One region of the Streptomyces sp. NPDC021115 genome, then DNA from elsewhere that is predicted to be linked to it. Evidence: riboswitches for the same ligand, from Rfam matches in the RefSeq annotation. Region 1 holds a riboswitch; each other region holds the start of a gene.
The links. A riboswitch is a leader RNA that binds a small molecule or an ion and turns the genes downstream of it on or off. The one in region 1 is predicted to bind cobalamin.
Positions count from the first base shown of each region.

Region 2: linked by a shared signal. The riboswitch ahead of ACH4TL_RS02680 (ribonucleoside-diphosphate reductase subunit alpha) and the one ahead of metE (5-methyltetrahydropteroyltriglutamate--homocysteine S-methyltransferase) in region 1 are both predicted to bind cobalamin.
Region 3: linked by a shared signal. The riboswitch ahead of cobN (cobaltochelatase subunit CobN) and the one ahead of metE (5-methyltetrahydropteroyltriglutamate--homocysteine S-methyltransferase) in region 1 are both predicted to bind cobalamin.

Region 1 is NZ_JBIRQF010000002.1:987,072-991,694, forward strand. Features, by position in the region: gene ACH4TL_RS10050 (APC family permease) at 1-382, opposite strand, end outside; gene metE (5-methyltetrahydropteroyltriglutamate--homocysteine S-methyltransferase) at 522-2,840, opposite strand; cobalamin riboswitch at 3,006-3,230, opposite strand; partial or broken gene ACH4TL_RS10060 (FMN-binding glutamate synthase family protein) at 3,299-4,623, opposite strand, start outside.
Region 2 is NZ_JBIRQF010000001.1:591,018-595,640, reverse strand. Features, by position in the region: gene ACH4TL_RS02680 (ribonucleoside-diphosphate reductase subunit alpha) at 1-1,680, opposite strand, end outside; cobalamin riboswitch at 1,808-1,948, opposite strand; gene ACH4TL_RS02675 (FGGY family carbohydrate kinase) at 2,046-3,515, opposite strand; gene ACH4TL_RS02670 (histidine phosphatase family protein) at 3,652-4,284, shown strand; gene ACH4TL_RS02665 (DeoR/GlpR family DNA-binding transcription regulator) at 4,281-4,623, shown strand, end outside.
Region 3 is NZ_JBIRQF010000005.1:478,100-482,722, forward strand. Features, by position in the region: gene ACH4TL_RS19700 (precorrin-2 C(20)-methyltransferase) at 1-436, opposite strand, end outside; gene ACH4TL_RS19705 (precorrin-8X methylmutase) at 433-1,074, opposite strand; gene cobG (precorrin-3B synthase) at 1,115-2,491, opposite strand; cobalamin riboswitch at 2,550-2,701, shown strand; gene cobN (cobaltochelatase subunit CobN) at 2,734-4,623, shown strand, end outside.

The sequences.
Region 1 (4,623 bases):
GCTTGCCCTGCCAGAACGACAGCAACCGCTCCAGCATCGCGATCGACCCCTCGCCGTGCGGGCTCTCCTCGGCCACCCGCCGGTACACCGGCAGCGCCCCGGCCAGCGTCACGGCCACCAGGACGAGGGTCGCGATGGGGGACAGCAACCCGGCGGCGAGGGCGGCGATGCCGGGCTGGTAGCCGAGCGTGGAGAAGTAGTCCACGCCGGTGAGGCACATCACCCGCCACCACCGCTGCCCCCGGTGCCCCTCGGGGACCTGGGCGTGCGGCCCTGGCTGCTGCTTGGCCATGTCGGACAGCCCCTCCAGCAGCCAGCTGCGGAGACGGCCCCCCTTCTGGGCCGCCTCCGGGCGGGACTCCACGTCGGTGGAGGTGGCCATCGCGTACTCCTGATCACATAGCGCTCGACGAACGGGCCGTTCGGGAACAAACGGCCGAATCAGGGTAAGCATGACCCGCGCCGGACTCCACAGCGGGACGGGGGAGGGGGCCGGGGCGCCGCGGCCCCCTCCCGTGGCGTCAGGACGCGGGCAGCTCCCCGCGCACCGTACGGGCCGCGGCCACCAGGTGCTCCAGCGAGGCGCGGGTCTCCGGCCAGCCACGGGTCTTCAGCCCGCAGTCCGGGTTGACCCACAGCCGCTCGGCGGGGATCGCCTTCAGCCCGGTGCGCAGCAGCTCGGCCGCCTCCTGTGGGCTCGGTACGCGCGGGGAGTGGATGTCGTACACGCCGGGCCCGGCCTCGCGCGGATAGCCGTGCGCGGCCAGCTCCCGGGCCACCTGCATATGGGAGCGGGCGGCCTCCAGGCTGATGACGTCCGCGTCGAGGTCGTCGATGGCCCGCACGATGTCGCCGAACTCGGCGTAGCACATGTGGGTGTGGATCTGGGTGGCCGGGCGGACGCCCGCCGTGGACAGCCGGAACGACTCCGTCGCCCACGCCAGGTACGCCGCCCGGTCGGCGGCCCGCAGCGGCAGCGTCTCGCGCAGCGCGGGCTCGTCGACCTGGATGACCGAGGTCCCGGCGGCCTCCAGATCCGCCACCTCGTCGCGCAGGGCGAGGGCGACCTGGCGCGCGGTGTCCCCGAGCGGCTGGTCGTCGCGGACGAAGGACCAGGCCAGCATGGTGACGGGACCGGTGAGCATGCCCTTGACCGGCCGGTCGGTGAGGGACTGGGCGTACGTCGTCCAGCGCACCGTCATCGGTTCGGGGCGCGAGACGTCACCGGCCAGGATCGGCGGGCGGACGTAGCGGGTGCCGTAGGACTGCACCCAGCCGTGCTGGGTGGCGAGGTAGCCGCTGAGCTGTTCGGCGAAGTACTGCACCATGTCGTTGCGCTCGGCCTCGCCGTGCACCAGGACGTCCAGACCGGCCTTCTCCTGGAAGGCGATCACCTCCTGGATCTCGGCCTTGACGCGCTCCTCGTACCCGGCCGTGTCGATCCGCCCGGTACGCAGGCCGGCGCGGGCGGCACGCAGCTCGCCGGTCTGCGGGAAGGAGCCGATGGTGGTGGTCGGCAGCAGCGGCAGGCCCAGGTGGGCGCGCTGCGCCCCGGCCCGTTCGGCGTAGGGCCGGGAGCGGCGGGCGTCGGCCCCGGTGACCGCGCCGGTGCGGGCGCGGACGGCCGGGTCGCGGGTGAGGGCGGAGTTCGCACGGGAGGCGAGGGCGGCCCGGTTGGCGGCGAGTTCCGCGGTGATCGCGCCGGTGCCCTGGGCCAGGCCCTTGGCGAGGGTGACGATCTCGGTGGTCTTCTGCTCGGCGAAGGCCAGCCAGCGCAGGATCTGCGGATCGATGTCCCGCTCGGCCGCCGCGTCGAGCGGGACGTGGAGCAGGGAGCAGGAGGCCGAGACGTCGACCCGGTCGGCGAGCCCGAGCAGGGTGCCGAGGGTGGACAGGGACTTCCCCAGGTCGTTGACCCAGACGTTGCGGCCGTTGACCACACCGGCGACCAGCCGCTTGCCGGGCAGCCCGCCGACGGCGGCGAGCGCGTCCAGCTGGGTGGCGGCGGCCTCGGTGAAGTCCAGGGCAAGCCCCTCGACCGGCGCCTTGGCCAGCACCGGCAGGGCGTCGCCGAGCCGGTCGAAGTACGAGGCGATCAGCAGCTTGGGCCGGTCGGTGAGGGCGCCGAGGTCGCGGTAGGCGCGGGCGGCGGTGTTCAGCTCGGCCGGGGTGCGGTCCTGGACGAGGGCGGGCTCGTCCAGCTGCACCCACTCCGCCCCGGCCGCGCGCAGGTCGGCCAGGACCTCGGCGTACACCGGCAGCAGCCGGTCGAGCAGCGTCAGCGGCTCGAAGTCGGCGGCCACCCCGGGCGCGGGCTTGGCGAGCAGCAGATAGGTGACCGGGCCGACCAGGACCGGCCGGGCGGTGAGCCCGAGGGCCCGCGCCTCCCTGAGCTCGCCGACCTGCTTGGCGGAGTCGGCGGTGAAGACGGTGTCCGGGCCCAGCTCCGGGACCAGGTAGTGGTAGTTGGTGTCGAACCACTTGGTCATCTCCAGCGGCGCGATGTCCTGCGTCCCGCGCGCCATCGCGAAGTATCCGTCGAGCGGATCGGCGGCGACGGCGGCCCGGTGGCGCCCGGGGATCGCGCCGACCATCACGGTGGTGTCCAGGACGTGGTCGTACGCCGAGAAGTCACCCGTGGGGACCTCGTCGACACCGGCCCCGGCCAGCTGCTGCCAGTTGGACCGGCGCAGGTCGGCGGCGGTGGCACGGAGGGCGTCGGCGGTGACGCGGCCCTTCCAGTAGCCCTCGATCGCCTTCTTCAGTTCCCGGTCCGGGCCCTGGCGGGGGTAGCCGTACACGGTGGCCCGTGCTGCCGCGGCTGCGGGCTTGTCGGTCACGGAGATCTCCTTCGCGAGATGAATCCCTGAGATCCCGGCAACGGGACGAGAGCGCGAAGGGTGACGAACCCGGCGGTACGGTCTCGCGCGGCACAGCGCGGTCGTCCGTTTCGGGTATGTACGCCGACCCGCCCTCGAGGTCACCGGGATGTCCGCGTACGAGTCGTCCGCACGCGGGCAGGTGGCAGGTCTTCGGACTCACGGGCGCGTCCTCCGAAGAAGAGGACACCTAGTGGCCGTCGCTTCCCAGACCCGTTTCCCCGGGTCCAGTGCGTATGACGGCGGTCGTTCCCGTTCACCGCTGCGGGGCAGTCCCGGATTCCCACCGGGTTCCCTCTTGCGACGCCTCCCGCCTGGCGGACGGGGCGAACCAGCTGCACCGGCAAGACTACGGCGCCGTCCGGCGGTGTGCCGAGCCCCGGCCCGGCATTCGGATGGTGAGTTGGGACACCCGGTGGTCAGTCCCAGCGGTCGGGGTCGGCGGCCTTCCAGTCGGCCGCCCAGGACGCGGGCGCCTCGGCGAGCAACTGCCCGGGCGCAAGCCACTCGTACAGCTCCTCGTAGGACCTGTGCGTGACGGGGTCGGTACGCCGCCGCAGCATGTGCGGGCGCAGCTGCGCGGGTTCGGTGACCCCCATGGACGCCATGATCTGGAGCGCGCTCGCCACCGTCGCCTCTTGCAGACGCCGCACCCGGGGCGTCTTGTCGCCGACGTCGAGGGCGCGGGCCCGCCGGGGGTCCTGGGTGGTGACGCCGGTGGGGCAGGTGTTGGTGTGGCACCGCTGGGCCTGGATACAGCCCACGGCGAACATCATGGCCCGCGCCGCGTTGCCGTAATCCGCGCCCTGCACCATGCGTTTGACCAGGTCGGTACCGGTGGCTATCTTGCCGCTCGCGCCGACCTTGACCCGGTCCCGCAGCCCCGCGCCGACCAGCGCGTTGTGCACGGTGAGCAGCCCCTCGGTGAGCGGCGCGCCGAGGTGGTCGGCGAACTCCAGTGGCGCGGCCCCGGTGCCGCCCTCGGCCCCGTCCACCACGATGAAATCGGGGGCCGTGCCCTCCTCCCGCATGGCCTTGCACACGGCGAGGAACTGCCGCCGCGAGCCCACACAGAGCTTGAAGCCGGACGGTTTGCCGCCGGACAGCTCCCTCATCCGGGCCAGGAAGCGGACCAGTTCGCGCGGCGTGGAGAACACCCGGTGGTACGGGGGCGAGATGACCGTACGCCCCTCCGGCACCTCCCGCACCCGCGCGATCTCGGCGTTGACCTTGGCTCCCGGCAGGACCCCGCCGATGCCCGGCTTGGCGCCCTGCGAGAGCTTGAGCGACACGCACTTCACCTGGTCGTACGCGGCCTTGTCGGCGAACTCAACCGGATCGAAGCCGCCGTCCCGGGTGCGGCAGCCGAAGTATCCGGTGCCGATCTCCCAGACCAGGTCGCCGCCCGGCCGCAGGTGGTACTCCGACAGCCCGCCCTCACCGGTGTCGTGGGCGAAACCCCTGGCCGCCGCACCCCCGTTGAGGGCGAGGATCGCGTTCGCCGAGAGCGAGCCGAAGCTCATCGCCGACACGTTCAGCAGCGCCATGTCGTACGGGCGGCCGCAGTCGGGCCCGCCGACGCGCACCCTCGGCACCGTTTCCGGCACCGGGCACGGAGCCATCGACGGCACCAGGAACTCGTACCCGGGCTGGTACACATCCCGCTCGGTGCCGAACGGCTCCTCGGCGTCGGTGCCCTTCGCCCGCTCGTAGACGATGCTGCGGACGTCCCGGTCGAAGGGCC
Region 2 (4,623 bases), on a different contig from region 1:
CTCGGCGAGGTCGCAGGACGCCTCGTACGCGGCGAGCATGATGCGCTCGGAGATCCGGGTGGACAGCGCCTGCGCCTCGGCCGAGTCGAACGGCAGCCGCAGCCGGAAGAACACGTCCTGGAGGCCCATCAGCCCGAGCCCCACCGGCCGCCAGCGGGAGTTGGAGGCCCCGGCCTCTTCCGTGGGGTAGAAGTTGATGTCCACCACGCGGTCGAGGAAGGTCACGGCGGTGCGGACGGTGCGGTCCAGCCGCTCCCAGTCCATCTCGCCGTCCGCACCGAGGTGCGCGGCCAGGTTGACCGAGCCGAGGTTGCAGACGGCGGTCTCGCCGTCGTCGGTGACCTCCAGGATCTCGGTGCACAGGTTGGAGGAGTGGACGACCCGGCCCGGCTCGGCGGTCTGGTTGGCGGTGCGGTTGGCGGCGTCCTTGAACGTCATCCAGCCGTTGCCGGTCTGCGCGAGGGTGCGCATCATCCGCGCGTACAGCTGGCGCGCCGGGACCTTCTTGAGCGCCCGCCCCTCGGCCTCGAACCGGCGGTACGCGGTCTCGAACTCCTCGCCCCACAGGTCGACCAGCTCGGGCGCGTCCACCGGCGAGAACAGCGACCAGTCGGCGTCCGCCTCGACCCGGCGCATGAACTCGTCCGGGATCCAGTGCGCGATGTTGAGGTTGTGGGTGCGGCGGGCCTCTTCGCCCGTGTTGTCCCGCAGCTCCAGGAACTCCTCGATGTCCGCGTGCCAGGTCTCCAGGTAGACGCAGGCCGCGCCCTTGCGCCGGCCGCCCTGGTTGACGGCCGCCACCGAGGCGTCGAGCGTGCGCAGGAACGGCACGATGCCGTTGGAGTGCCCGTTGGTGCCGCGGATCAGCGAACCGCGGGCGCGGATGCGGGAGTACGACAGACCGATGCCGCCCGCGTGCTTCGAAAGCCGCGCCACCTGGTGGTAGCGGTTGTAGATCGAGTCCAGCTCGTCCAGCGGCGAGTCCAGCAGATAGCAGGACGACATCTGCGGGTGGCGGGTGCCGGAGTTGAACAGCGTGGGGGAGCTGGGCAGGTACGACAGCGTGCTGGTCATCCGGTACAGCTCGGCGACGTCCGCCAGCGCCCGCTCCGACAGGTCCTCGGCGAGCCCGCAGGCCACCCGCAGCAGGAAGTGCTGCGGGGTCTCGATCACCTGACGGGTGATGGGGTGGCGCAGCAGATAGCGGCTGTGCAGGGTGCGCAGCCCGAAGTAGCCGAAGCGGTCGTCGGCGCCGTCGGCCAGCGCCTGGTCCACCAGGCCGTCCAGCCGGGCGGTGTGGGCGGTCACGAACTCGGCGGTGGAGTCGGCGATCAGGCCCTCGCGGTGGCCCACGGCGACGGAGGCCGAGAAGGAGTCCGCGCCCTGCCCGGCCGCCTCCTCGGCGATCGCGCGGGTCAGCAGCCGCGCGGCCAGCTTGGAGTACTCCGGTTCCTCGCCGATGAGCCCGGCCGCCGCCTCGGTCGCCAGCGAGCGCAACTCCGCCTCGTCCGAACCGGGATGGCGGCCGCGCAGGGCGGCGGCCGCGACCTTGCCGGGGTCGGTGGCGGGCAGATCGGCGGTGAGCGCCGTCAGGGTCCGCAGCAGGGCGGTCCCGGGCGCGTCGGCCGCTGCCGCAGTATCCGCTGCCTCTGAAACCGGGTCGGCGGGCGCGATGGTCACTGAAGTGGTCTCCCTCGCTCGGCTGGGGGCCTTTCGAGGGCAGTGCGCGATGGCCGCTCGTGGGCATGCCGATTCCGCTCTACGGCACCCCACGCAGCGTCCATCGACCCACCCCGCGAGGCCCGGACGTATGCAGACGGCCATCGGCAGGTCATCGGACTCACGGGTACGCGAAAGCGCACACGTACACCGTTGCGGGACAGTTCCGGATTCGCACCGGATTCCCCTGCGGCGACAGCGGAGACGAGCATACATCTTGTGTCGCGGTGCGCACGCGCCCCCAGATGTTGTGTCGTCAGCTGGGAGAATTCGCACAGTTGTGCGCGTCGTGTCGGGTCTGGGCAGTGCCGGAATCCCAGGGAAAACTAGCTTCCCGCGCCGCTCCGCCGCCATTCGTCCAGGGCACGGGCGAGGCGGGCGCGGTAGCCCGCGTAGCCGTCCTCGTAGGCGTCGCGCAGCTCGCTCCGGGGCTCGACGGTACGGGACGCCGCGTGCCACCGGGACGCGTCCACGGGGTCGCCGAGCGAGGCCCAGGCGACCGCGACCGCGCCCCGCGCGCCGACCTCCGGCTCTTCGGGCACGACCACCGGCCGGCCCATGACGCTCGCGAAAATCTCCGTCCACGCGGCGGACCGCACGCCCCCGCCGCACAGCGCGAGCCGCCCCGAGAGCCCCGCCGCCTCCAGGCAGTGGCGGGCCGCGTAGGCGATGGCCTCGCACACGGCCCGTACGGAGTCGGCGCGGGTGCTGGCGAGGGTCAGGCCGTCCAACCGCCCCCGGGCGGCGGGCTCCACGAACGGCGCGCGCTCCCCGGCGCCCGACAGGAAGGGCAGCGCGGTCACGCCGTTCGCGCCCGGCGGACTCCCGGAAAGCAGGGTGTCCAGGTCGGCCGTGGTCGTCCCTGTGAGATCGAGCACCCAGTCCAGGGCGGCGGTGCCGACCATAGCGGGCATCGCGCGCAGCCAGCGGTCCGGATCGGGGGTGCACAGCCACATCCCGGCCGGACCGGCGGCCGGGTCCACCTCCGGGCGGTCGGTGAGGACTTGGCAGGCCAGCGTGGTGCCGACGATGAGCAGCCCGTCGCCCACGTCCCGCACCCCGCTGCCGATGGCGCACGCGGGGAGGTCGTACGGACCGGAGACGACGGGCAGTCCGCGCGGCAGCCCGGTCAGCCGGGCCCCTGCGTCGTCCAGCGCGAGGACGGTGCCGGGCGCGGCGGGCGGGGGCAACAGCCGGGCGTAATCGGACAGTCCGCACAGCTCCAGCGCGTCCGGCACATATGTGCGGGTGGTGACGTCGAGGAACGGCAGGGAGGCATCGGAGGCGTCCACGGTGATGACGCCGGTCAGCCGCTGGGCCACCGCGTCCACGCAGTAGCCCGCGACCGCCGCGCGCTCCAGCGCCTTTGGCTCGTGCTCGGCCAGCCAGCGCAGCAGCGGGGCGTGGCAGCCAGGGAACAGCCCCGAGCCGGTGCGGGCGTGGAGGGCGGCGAGCGTGCCGTCCGCGCTCCAGCGGGCGACGGTCCCGCCTCCCCGGCCGTCCAGCCAGGAGATCGGCGGGCGCACCGCCCGGCCCGCCTCGTCGCGCAGCCACAGACCGTCGCCCTGGCCGGTGAGCGCGAGCGCGGCGGGCGGGCCGGGGAGCGCCGCGGCCACCTCGCGGACGACCTCGGCGACCGTGCGCAGCACGTCCTCCAGGTCCTGTTCGACCAGGCCGCCTGGCAGCCGGTCCAGTCGGCTGGGGCGGGCCGCGGAGGCGAGCGCGACCCCGTCGCGGCCGAAGGCCACGGCCTTGGTGACGGAGGTGCCGACATCCACTCCGATGATCACGCGCATGCCCTGCCGCCCTCCGGAACCTCGGTGTCCCATCCCACATCACATGGGCGATGCTAGATTTAACACTCGCGACGTGATCAGGCAATGGCTGACGTACGCGGCTGACGCATATGGCTGGCATATCGAAAGGCCCCGGATGACCGCCCGACTGCTGCTCGTACGGCACGGAGAGACCGTGTGGCACGCGGAGAACCGGTACGCCGGGATCTCGGACATCGCGCTGACCGAGCGCGGCCACCGGCAGGCGCGGGCCCTCGCCCACTGGGTGCGGGGCCGCGGGATCGACGCGGTGGCCTGCTCCCCGCTCGGCCGGGCCCGGCACACCGCGGAACCGGCCGCCGCCGCGCTGTCCCTGGTGCCCGAAGTCGTCGAGGACCTGCGCGAGATGGACTTCGGCTGGGGCGAGGGCCGCACGATCGCCGAGATGGAGGCGGAGGACCCGGCGGCCGTCCGGGCCTTCCGCGCCGACCCCGAGGCCGGGGCCTTCCCCGGCTCGGAGCGCCCCGGCGAGGCCGCGGCCCGCGCCGTCGCCGCCCTGCGCGGGCTGGCCGCCGCGCACCGGGGTGGCACGGTGCTCGTCGTGGCCCACAACAGCCTGCTGCGGACCGCGCTGTGCACCCTGCTCGGCATCCCCGTCGGCCGCTACCGCGCGGTCTTCCCCCGGCTGGACAACGCGGCGGTGACCGAGATCGGGATCGACGGCGACGTCACGGCGCTGCGCTCGCTGAACGTGCCCACCGACGCCGCGACCGGAGGTGCCCGCCCATGACCACGGTCCGTTCGCAGGACGCCCGCAGACAGACCATCACCGACTACGTCCTCGCGCACTCCACCGCCACCGCGGCGGAGCTGGCCGACCTCACCGGCGTCAGCCTGATGACCGTGCACCGGGACCTGGACGAGCTGGCCAGGCTCGGCGTGCTGCGCAAGTTCAGGGGCGGGGTCTCCGCCCTGCCCACGTCGGTCTTCGAGTCCAGCCTCGCCTACCGGATGGGCGCTCACCGGGCCGAGAAGGAGGCGGTGGCCGCGGCCGCGGCGGAGCTGGTCGAGCCCGGGATGTCGCTGATGCTTGACGACTCCACGACCGTCCTCGCGCTCGCCCCGCTGC
Region 3 (4,623 bases), on a different contig from region 1:
GGATCACCTCGGTGGGGTAGCGGTCGGCGAGCCGCTTGTGCATGTGCATGTACGAGCCGTAGAACAGCGGATCGCCCTCGGCCAGCACCGCGACCGTGCGCCCCGCGTCCAGATGCGCGGCGAGCCGCGCGGCCGCCTCCGTGTAGAACTCCTCCATCGCGCCCCGGTAGCCGCCCGGATGGTCGGTGCCCTCCGTGGTGACCGGGTAGACCAGCCGCTCCTCGATGTGGTCGGGCCGCAGATGCCGCTCGGCGATGGAGCGGGCGATGCTGCGGCCGTGCCGGGCGCTGTGGTACGCGACCACATCGGCCTCGGCGATGACCTCCACCGCCCGTACCGTCATCAGGGACGGGTCGCCGGGGCCGAGGCCCACGCCGTACAGCCGGCCCTGCGGACCCTCGACCGGGCGCGTCGCCTGTCGCTGCTGCTCGCTCACTCTTCCTCGCTCGCTATCGCGTTGATCGCGGCCGCGGCGATGGCGCTGCCGCCGCGTCGGCCGCGCACCACCAGATGGTGGGGCGCCGCCGGATGTACGGCCAGCGCCTCCTTGGACTCGGCGGCGCCGATGAACCCGACCGGCACACCGATGACGGCGGCCGGGCGCGGCGCGCCCTCTTCGAGCATCTCCAGCAGCCGGAACAGCGCGGTGGGCGCGTTGCCGACCGCCACGACCGAACCCTCGAGACGGTCCCGCCACAGCTCCAGCGCGGCGGCGCTGCGCGTCGTCCCCATGCGCCGCGCCAACTCCGGTACGGCGGGGTCGGACAGCGTGCACACCACGTCGTTGCCGGCGGGCAGCCGCCTGCGGGTGACGCCGCTGGCGACCATCTGCGCGTCGCAGAACACCGGCGCCCCGGCGCGCAGCGCCTCCCGGGCCCGCGCGACCACCTCGGGCGTGTACGCGAGGTCCTTGACCAGGTCGACCATGCCGCATGCGTGGATCATCCGCACCACCACCTGGCTGACGTCGGCGGGGAGCCCGCCCAGGTCCGCCTCGGCGCGGATGGTGGCAAAGGAGGCGCGGTAGATGGCCGCTCCGTCCTTCTCGTAGTCGAACACTGTGTCCTCGATCATGTCGTTGATCATGCCGTCATGTCGTTGCTGATGCCGTTGCTCATGCGGTTTCGCGGGCCGTCGCCACGGCATCCGCCAACCGCTCCGCCGCCACGTCCGTCCCGCGGCCGCTCGCGCCGTCCGGCTCCCGCGGGTCGCGCACGGTGAGCCGGTAGTCCGTACCGGAGGTGGCCAGCGCGTCCACCCAGCGGCCGCCGGGGTGGCCGCAGCGCCGCTCGCAGCCGGAGAAGTACACCGGCGGCGCGTCGGGGGAGCGGGGAGCGCCCGTACGAGGGGCGTCCGCCACCGCGCGCGCCGCGTGGGCGCGCACATCGGCCAGGGACTTGGCGCAGCCCGGCTGCCCCGTGCACGCGCCGACCCCGACCCATGGGGAGTCCGGATCGGTCACCAGCCCCGCGTCGGCCACCTCGCGCGCAGCGGCCCGCGCGCCGTCCGCGGTGAACCCCGGGAGCACCACGCCGCGCCAGGGTGTCACACGCAGATCGCCCGACCCGTGCCGGGCGGCGAGCCCGGCGAGCAGCCGCCACCGCGCCGCGCGGACCCGGCCCAGGGGAACGAGGACGGACACGGCGTGGCGCCCGTCCGGCCCGGACACCACGCCCGGCGCGGGCGGCGCGCCGGGCTTCGGCGCGCTCGGCACGTCGTGTCCGATACGTACGGCTTCGACACCCTCGTCCGCGAGTCGCGCCGCCAAGCCCTCGGCCGTCACGGCGTGTTGCGCGGGCAGTTCGCGCACCCGCCACGCCCGCGTACCGCTTTCCCGGGTCCGGGTCAGGAACTCCACGGCGGCCAGTGCGGCGGCGCGTGATGCGTCCTCCGCCCGCACCTCCAGCGCACACCCGGAGCCCACGCCCAGCACCGCTCCGTCATCGCGGGTTGCGATCAATGTCACATCCGCGCCGAGTGCGCCCACATCGCCTCGGCCGTCGTCCATCGCGAACAGGAAACGGCCCGACAAGCCGGACAGCTCCGCCCACGTACCGGCGCACAGCGCGGCGTCCAACTCCCGCGCCCACGCGGCGACATCGCCGCATCCGGCGCCGTCAAGGCCGCTCAGCGGAGACGCCACGATGTTGCGCACCCGGTCGTACCGGTCGGAGGGCAGCAGCCCGGCGGTCCGCAGCGCGGCCGCCAGCTCGCCGCCGCATCCCGTGTCCAGGCCCCGGACCTGGAGATTGCCCCGTGAGGTGAGGTCGAGCCGACCGTCCCCCAGCTCCTCGCACACCCCCGCCAGCGCCTCCGCCTGACCAGCCGTCAGCAGGCCGCCCGGGATGCGGACGCGCGCCAGGGAGCCGTCGTCCGCCGGGTGCAGCCGCAGCGCGCCGGGGCAGGCGTCATCGCGTCCGCGCGCCCGCCGCGAGGGCGCTCCGGAGGGCGCTTCATCCGCAAGTGGGCCGGTTGTCGGGGGGAGGGACATGGCGGCGAGCATACCGACGTCCGGTCGGCCCTCACCGTCCCGTACCAGGTCAGCAACGCCTACTATGCTCTTCGGCGGGCCGTCTGGCCCGCCGGACGCACAAGACGGCGTCTAGGGGAGGAAACCGGTGCGAATCCGGTGCGGTCCCGCCACTGTGAGCACGACAGCCCGCCGTGCGAGCCAGGAACTCCTGCCGTCTTCCAACCCGCCCGGGGCGCGGACCCCGAGGAAGGCACTGAGCCATGATTCTGCTGCTGTCGACGTCCGACACCGACCTGCTCAGTGCCCGCGCGGCCACGGGCCCGGTGCCGTACCGCCTCGCCAACCCGGCGCGGCTCCCGCTCGACGACCTGCCCGGCCTCCTCGACGGGGTCGAACTCGTCGTCGTGCGGCTGCTCGGTGGCATCCGTGCCTGGGAGGACGGCCTCGAAACCCTGCTCGCCGGCGATCTGCCCGTCGTCGTCCTCAGCGGTGAACAGGCCCCTGACGCCCAGCTCATGGAGGCGTCCACGGTCCCCGTCGGGATCGCCGCCGAGGCGCACGCCTACCTCGCCCACGGCGGGCCCGCCAACCTCGACCAGCTGGCCCGGTTCCTGTCCGACACCGTGCTGCTCACCGGCCACGGCTTCGAACCGCCCGCCCCCGCCCCCACCTGGGGCCCGCTGGAGCGCACCGCCCGCGAGGACGTGACCGGCCCGACGGTCGCCGTGCTCTACTACCGGGCCCACCACATGAGCGGCAACACCGCCTTCGTGGAGGCGCTGTGCCGGGCCGTGGAGGACGCCGGGGCCCGCCCGCTGCCGCTGTTCGTCGCCTCCCTCCGGGCCCCCGAGCCCGAGCTGATCGACGCCCTCGGCGCGGCCGACGCCATCGTCACGACCGTGCTCGCCGCGGGCGGCACCCGCCCCGCCGACGCCTCGGCGGGCGGCGACGACGAGGCGTGGGACGCGGGCGCGCTCGCCGCGCTCGACGTCCCCGTGCTCCAGGCGCTGTGCCTGACCTCGCCGCGCAGCGCGTGGGAGGAGAACGACGAGGGCCTTTCACCGCTGGACGCCGCGACCCAGGTCGCCGTCCCGGAGTTCGACGGACGGCTGATCACCGTGCCGTTCTCCTTCAAGGAGGTCGACGAGGACGGGCTGCCCGTCTACGCCGCCGATCCCGAGCGCGCCGCGCGTGTCGCCGGAATCGCGGTACGACACGCCCGGCTCCGCCACATACCGGCCGCCGACAAGCGCCTCGCGCTCGTCCTGTCCGCGTATCCCACCAAGCACTCCCGCATCGGCAACGCGGTCGGCCTCGACACCCCCGCGAGCGCCGTCGCCCTGCTGCGCCGACTGCGCGCCGAAGGGTACGACTTCGGCCCCGAGGAGGGCGACGGGGCGCTCCCCGGCCTGGCCTCCGGCGCCGGAGACGAACTGATCTACGCCCTCATCGAGGCAGGCGGCCACGACCAGGACTGGCTGACCGAGGAGCAGCTGGCCAAGAACCCGGTCCGCATCCCGGCCGCCGACTACCGCCGCTGGTACGCCACGCTGCCGCGGGAGCTGCGCGACGCGGTCGAGGAGCACTGGGGCCCGCCGCCCGGCGAGATGTTCGTGGACACCAGCCGCGACCCCGAGGGCGAGATCGTGCTCGCCGCGCTGCGCCACAACAACCTCCTGGTCGTCATCCAGCCGCCGCGCGGCTTCGGCGAGAACCCCATCGCCATCTACCACGACCCCGACCTGCCGCCCTCGCACCACTACCTGGCCGCCTACCGCTGGATGGCCACCCCCGAGGCCGACGGCGGCTTCGGCGCCGACGCCATGGTGCACCTGGGCAAGCACGGCAACCTGGAGTGGCTGCCGGGCAAGAACGCGGGGCTGTCCGCCGCCTGCGGCCCCGACGCCGCACTCGGCGACCTGCCGCTGATCTACCCCTTCCTGGTCAACGACCCCGGCGAGGGCACCCAGGCCAAGCGCCGCGTCCACGCCACCCTGGTCGACCACCTCGTCCCGCCGATGGCGCGCGCCGACTCCTACGGCGACATCGCCCGGCTGGAACAGCTGCTGGACGAGTACGCCGCCATCTCCTCCATGGACCCGGCCAAGCTGCCCGCCATCCGCGCCCAGATCTGGACCCTGATCCAGGCC